Regions from separate parts of the Pseudomonas sp. Tri1 genome, predicted to be linked through region 1. Evidence: riboswitches for the same ligand, from Rfam matches in the RefSeq annotation. Region 1 holds a riboswitch; the other holds the start of a gene.
What was found. A riboswitch is a leader RNA that binds a small molecule or an ion and turns the genes downstream of it on or off. The one in region 1 is predicted to bind cobalamin.
Positions count from the first base shown of each region.

Region 2: another riboswitch for cobalamin. It lies ahead of J9870_RS10725 (CbtB-domain containing protein); the one in region 1 lies ahead of cobO (cob(I)yrinic acid a,c-diamide adenosyltransferase).

Region 1 covers NZ_CP072913.1:5,099,663-5,103,063, forward strand. The annotation lists gene J9870_RS22015 (cobyrinate a,c-diamide synthase) at 1-1,394, opposite strand, end outside; gene cobO (cob(I)yrinic acid a,c-diamide adenosyltransferase) at 1,391-2,002, opposite strand; cobalamin riboswitch at 2,080-2,289, opposite strand; gene J9870_RS22025 (hypothetical protein) at 2,443-3,027, shown strand; gene J9870_RS22030 (sorbosone dehydrogenase family protein) at 3,239-3,401, shown strand, end outside.
Region 2 covers NZ_CP072913.1:2,407,630-2,411,030, forward strand. The annotation lists gene cobM (precorrin-4 C(11)-methyltransferase) at 10-756, opposite strand; gene J9870_RS10715 (cobalamin biosynthesis protein) at 834-1,238, opposite strand; gene J9870_RS10720 (CbtA family protein) at 1,235-1,930, opposite strand; gene J9870_RS10725 (CbtB-domain containing protein) at 1,942-2,130, opposite strand; cobalamin riboswitch at 2,231-2,454, opposite strand; cobalamin riboswitch at 2,671-2,885, shown strand; gene cobW (cobalamin biosynthesis protein CobW) at 2,982-3,401, shown strand, end outside.

The DNA.
Region 1 (3,401 bases):
CTCTTCGCGAGCAAGCTCGCTCCCACACTGGCTGGCGCTGCACTTGAGATCACTGGGTCCCCTGCGGGGGCGAGCTTGCTCGCGATAGCGGGCTCAAGTCCGGGCGCAAACAACGCGGCAATCGCCCTGGGATTGGACGGAAAATAAAAATGCACATAAGAAGCCGTCATCCGCCCCTGCCGGAAAACCGCCTCCGCTCCTCGCCCGCCATTCGGGCTATGGCCACGGGCAATCGGTTCAAGCTCGGTGCTGGTCAAGGAATGATGATAGGTGTGCCCACGCAGGGAACCTTCCGGCAAATCCACCGCTTGCAGCGCCAGGGCCGCCAGACGCTTTTGCATCTGCGCATCACCGGCGAGCAAACCCAGCAGTTCAGCACGGGTGCCGTCGACGTCGGTCAATGAATCGAGCAGATACAACATGCCGCCACATTCGGCGAGTAACGGTTTGTCGGCAGCGTGATGAGCCCGGATCGCCGCCAGCATCGGCGTGTTCCGGGCCAACGCAACGTGGTGCAATTCCGGATAACCGCCGGGCAGATAGAGGCTGTCCGCCTCGGGCAGTTCGGTGTCATGGATCGGCGAAAAGAAGCTCAGTTGCGCACCCATGGCCCGCAGCAGATCAAGGCTGGCGCCATAGGTGAAGGCAAACGCTTCGTCCCGGGCCACGGCGATACGCACACCGTCGAGCCACGGCTGCGGGGTAATCAGCTCAGGCGCGGCGAACGCCACCGCCGGCGGCAGCGCCACTTCACAACTGCCGGCCAAGGCCTCGGCTGCCGCGTCGAGGCGCAGGTCGAGGTCATTCAATTCGCTGGCCTGGACCAACCCGAGGTGACGGCTGGGTAATTCGATACCGGTTTCCCGGGACAGCGCGCCGTACCAACGCAGGCCTTCGGTGAGGCTGCCTTCGAGCAATTGCGCGTGGCGCAAGGTGCCGACGCGGTTGGCCAAGACCCCGGCGAACGGCAAGTCCGGCTGATAATGGGCCAGGCCCAAGGCCAGGGCGCCGAAGGTCTGGGCCATGGCCGTGCCATCGATCACCGCCAGCACCGGCACGCCAAAATGCCGCGCCAGATCGGCGCTGGACGGCGTGCCGTCGAACAACCCCATCACCCCTTCGATCAGGATCAGGTCCGCCTCGGCGGCGGCTTCCCACAACAGCCGGCGGCTTTCCTGCTCGCCGACCATCCACATATCCAATTGATAGACCGGCGCGCCGCTGGCCCGCTCCAGGATCATCGGGTCGAGGAAGTCCGGGCCGCACTTGAAGACGCGCACCTTACGCCCCTGGTTGCGATGCAAACGCGCCAGGGCCGCGGTGACGGTGGTCTTGCCCTGCCCCGAGGCCGGGGCGGCGATCAGCACCGCCGGGCAGTGGCGAGCATCACTCACAGTTCGACGCCTTTCTGCGCCTTGATGCCGGCCTGGAACGCGTGCTTGATCATGCCCATTTCGGTGACGGTGTCGGCCAGCTCGATCATCTCCGGCTTGGCACCACGCCCGGTCACCACCACATGCTGCATCGGTGGGCGGGCTTGCAGATCACTGAGGACTTGATCGAGGTCGAGGTAGCCGTGCTTGAGGGCGATATTCAATTCGTCGAGCACCACCAGGCCGATGGACGGATCGCTGAGCAATTGCCGCGATACAGCCCAGGCGGCCTCGGCGGCGGCGATGTCGCGCTGGCGATCCTGGGTTTCCCAAGTGAAGCCTTCGCCCATGACGTGAAAGCGCACCTGCTCCGGGAAGCGGCGGAAAAACAGCTCCTCACCGGTGCTGCTGCGGCCCTTGATGAACTGCACCACGCCGCATTGCATGCCGTGCCCCATGGACCGCGCCAGCATGCCAAACGCCGAGCTGCTCTTGCCCTTGCCGTTGCCGGTCAGCACCAGCAGCAGGCCGCATTCGTTCGGCGAGTTGGCGATGCGCTCGTCGATCACGGCTTTCTTGCGCAGCATGCGCGCCAGGTGGCGTTCGTCGCGATCGGGGGTGTCGGTCATGGAAGCTCTCCGTTGAGATTGGATAACGGCGGGCGGGCATAAAAAGGACGGCAGCGAGCCTGGCATCGCCCACCGTGATGCCGTTGGATGGATCAGGCCGGTCTCCGGGCTCATGAGCGGCGCAATGCCGGGCTGTGCGCCTTCCCATGTCGGCGACACAGTGGCTTAGGCACAGCGTTGACTCATTTACCGTTGCGGGGGCAGCGCCGGGTTCGTGTGCACTCACCGGCTTCCCTGTTTCACTCTGTCGACCGTGGTCACAGAGCACCTGAAACAAGCGGCGAAGGTTAGAGGGTTGGGGGTGGAGCGTCAATTAAAGCCGCCTGTCGGGGCAATCATTGGCGCCCATCAATAAAGTGACGCCAATCTTGTGTGATTCTGCGGCAAGTGATATCAAAGCGACACTACGACCCGATATCACAAAAACAAGAGGGCAAAGCATGCAAGGGATGATCATCAGCAATCCAAAACTGGAATTCCTGCGCCCGGTGCTGGAACGTTGGTTTGACTGCATCGATCGCTACAACGCCGTGCGGGGCGATAACGACACGCCTTACTGGTTCGATGAAAAAGCCAACCTCGGCTTGCTGTCGGCTGCCGCCTGGATGGCGGAGATGGTCACGCTGCAAAACACCCCGACCCGCAAGCAGAATGAAGAAGGCGAACGCAACGTCAGCGCCGATTTGTTCATCGCCAGCACCGATGAGCGCGCCTTCATCCAGGCCACGCAACGCTGGCCCAAGGTCAACAACCTGAACCTGACCCAACCCCTGTCCGAGGCCGCCAGCGATGCCAAGCGCATCAGCTATTCCAGCGACCTGAAGCTGGGCTGCCTGTTCGTCGCGCCGCAAAAAGCCCAGCAGAGCGCCACGCCCGAAGAACTGCAGGACATGATCGACGACTTGCAGAAGGAAAACACCTGCGCCGTGGCCTGGTACTTTCCCTATGCCTACCGCAAGTTGCGAAACGAGGCCGGTCAATACCATCCTGGCATCGCCATGCTGTTCAAACAGGCCCACGGTTGACTCAATCCACGCTAGAACCGCGGGAGAAACTGTGGGAGCGCGCTTGCTTGCGATAGCGGCGGGCCAGTCAATAACAATGCATCTGACGGACCGCTATCGCGAGCAAGCTCGCCCCCACAGGTCGCTTACCTGCTGACACGCGCCTGCAGTTGAACCATCGCATGCCTACGCTTCTCTATGAATAACTACATGCATTCATAGGGAAGCCAGCATGCTCAAGCCACCGCACCTCCTGATCGTCGCCCTTGCCACAGGGCTCGTCGCTTGTGGCGAGTCGTCCACGCTGCAAGTCTCCGACGGCACCGGTCCGGCGCCGAAACTGCCCGAACCGAACAAGACCCTGGTCCCGACCGTCAACATCGCCGAAGCGGTCG
Region 2 (3,401 bases), 2.7 Mb from region 1:
CTGAATGAGTCAGGGCCTATAGAGATGTGCATGCCCGGCGCGGTACAGCGACGATTCGCTGAACACATCGTTACCCAGTACACGTCCCACCAGAATCAGCGCCGTGCGGCGAAAGCCCTTGGCCTGCACCTTCTCGACGATATCAGCCAGCGTCCCCACCGCCCAATCCTGATCCGGCCATGTCGCCCGATGAATCACTGCGATCGGGCAATCGACGCCGTAGTGGGGCAGCAGTTCGCCGACGATTTTTTCCAGATGATTGACCCCCAGGTGAATCGCCATGGTCGCCCCGTGTTGCGCCAGGCTGCTCAGTTCCTCACCAGCGGGCATCGCGGTTTTGTCCGCGTAACGGGTGAGGATCACGCTCTGGGAGATGTCCGGCAGGGTCAGTTCTGCGCCTAGTAAGGCGGCGCAGGCTGAGGTCGCGGTCACACCCGGGATGATCTCGAAAGGGATGCCCAATTCCCGCAGGCAACGAATCTGCTCACCAATGGCGCCGTACAGGCTCGGGTCACCGGAATGCACCCGGGCCACGTCCTGGCCGTTGAGATGAGCAGCCTTGATCAACTCAATGATTTGTTCCAGGTGCAGCTCGGCGCTGTTGACCACTTGTTCGGCATGATGGCCTTCCAGCACGGCGGCCGGTACCAGGGAGCCGGCGTAGATAATCACCGCGCAGCTGCGGATCAGCCGTTGGCCCTTGACGGTGATGAGTTCCGGGTCGCCGGGGCCGGCGCCGATGAAGTAAACGGTCATGACCGGCTCCTGTGAAAGATGGGTGAGCGTCGTCCAGATGAAGATCGCTCATGATCCTGGGCGCGGATTATCGGGATTTACGACGTGCGCGCCAATGCCAGCGTGCTCATGGGGCCTTTTTGACGGGGAATCAGCAGCATCGCGGGCGTCGTGCCCAGTTGGTCGGCCAGAGCCAGGGCGGCGCTTTCGGCGATGCCGTAGCACCCGGTCCGCTCGAAAGCGATCTCGGAGCGGTGACTGAGCCGCTCCCGATAATCGGCCAACTGCTCGGCGCTGAAGCAAGTCATCGGCAGCGCCAGTTGTTCGGCCAGTTCCAGCAGGCCCGGTTCGTCACGCTTGAGGTCGATACTGGCCAGGGCTCGCACCTGATCAAGCGCAACACCGTGGGCCAGCAACGCCTGATCGAGCAATGCCCGTAACGTGCTGGCCGGGCAGCCGCGCTGGCAGCCAAGGCCGACCACCAGGATCGGCTCGCGGCTCATGCGTCGTGCTGGGCTTGACCGTCACGGCGAAACAGCCAGGCGCTGATCAGGCCGAGGGCCAGCCAGAACGCGACGTTGGTTACTTGCGAGGCGATCTTGAATTGGCTTTCCAGTGCTTCGGGCGCCAGCATCGAGTGGACTTCCGGCTGCGGTGCGCCGATGACATGGGGCACCAGCAACGTCGCCACCCCCAGCAACTTGAGCAGCCAGTGTTTGCCGAAGGCGATCAGGGCGATGCCCACCGCTGTGGACGCTGCGGTGCCGATCCACCACATCTGCCGCTGGGCCAGATCGGCCGCGGCGGTGCCGGGCAGCTCCGGTGGCAGACCGAGGGTCGGCGCCAGGACGAAGGTGGCATAACCGGCCAGGCCCCAAAGCAGGCCCTGGGAAGTGCGAGTCGGTGCGCGCAAGGTATACAGACCCGCCAGCATCAGGGCGAAACCCACCGCCACCACCAGGTTGCCGCCTGTGGTAGACAGTACGCGCTGCCAGCCGTCTTCCGGCTCCCAGGCTTCGGCATCGTGGGTATGGGCCACGCCGTCGGCGTGTTCATGGACCTCAGCCGCCGGGGCTTTTTCAAAGGTTTCGGCTTGAAGAATCAGCGGCGACACCCAGAAGCTTTGCAGGAGCGTCAGCAGCAGGGCGGCCAGCAAGCCGCTGAAACCAGCGGTCTGCGCGATACGCTTGATCATGTTGTCAGGTCTCAATGGCACGGGAAGGCGGCGCTGTGGCGGGTGTCGTGGGCGGCGTTGTGCACCGCTTCGATGTGGGAGAAACCGGCGAAATAGACCAGGCCGGCACCCAGGATCGAGGCCAGGATCGCGGCGCTCAGGCGTTGGCTCAAGGTGGTGGTGCTGCTGGCGGTGCGGGCGGTGCTGCTGATGGTCGACATGGCGCTTCCCTCTGTTCTTGTTCAGTGGGTTATTCGAGCGCAATGAAACCCCGGGCGAAAACCCGCCAAGGTTCGAACAGCGCCCGCCCACCGCGGGTTTGTTGATGCATGAGTCATGGGCCGGTCTCCGGGCTTGCGAGGGGCCGGGCTTGTGCCTGGCCTGCAAGCGTCACCTTCCCATGTCGACAGACACAGTGGTTCAGACGCTTCGCTCGCTTACCGTTGCGGGGGCAGCACCGGACTGACGTGGCTTTGAAGTAAAGCACACGATTCACCGGTTTCCCGTTTCACCCTGTGAAGGGCACCCGTAACTAGGCGCACAGGAGAGCATGGGCGGGGGCGGGGCGTCAATTGGCAGGGGGTTCAGGCTGGCACCGAGTCGCGCCCAATCGCGAGCAAGCTCGCTCCCACAGGGAACTTGAGGTGATCGTTATTTCTATGTACGCCAGCAACCCATGTGGGAGCGAGCTTGCTCGCGATGACGGTGGTAAGGCCACCACAGAACTTACCTGCGGACATTGACCCGCCCCCACACCCTGCGTAGCCTTGCGCCTTCGAGGTTCTTCGGCATGCGCCGAAGCTAAGAAGGGAACGCGGTCCAAGCCGCGGCTGCCCCCGCAACTGTGAACGGTGCTGTTTCTGCAAGGCCACTGTGCATGCCCTGTTCCATCGGGCGCACGGGAAGGCGCAGCAATCGCCAGTCAATGACTGGCCCGCCGTCAGCCAGGAGACCTGCCTCGACACAGATTCTCACTACAACCGGGCGGGGTGATCCGGTGGCGAAATCTTCCGCGCACGCCTTGCCTGCGGTTGTCGTCCCGTTTGCCCGCCACTTTGCCAAGGGGCATCGGATGAAAACACTGGCCAAACTTCCCGTCACCATCGTCACCGGTTTCCTCGGCTCGGGTAAAACCACCTTGCTGCGGCACATGCTCGACAACGCCCAGGGCCGCCGTATCGCGGTGATCGTCAACGAGTTCGGCGAGTTGGGCATCGACGGCGAGATCCTCAAGCAGTGCTCCATCGGTTGCACCGAAGAAGAAGCCAACGGCCGCGTCTACGAACTGGCCAACGGTTGCCTGTGCTGCACGGTGCAGGAAGAGTTCTTCCCGGTGATGCGCGAGCTGGTGGCCCGGCGCGGCGACCTCGACCATATCCTCATCGAAACCTCCGGCCTGGCCCTGCCCAAGCCGCTGGTCCAGGCTTTCCAATGGCCGGAAATCCGCAGCGCCTGCACTGTCGATGCGGTGATCACCGTGGTCGACAGCCCG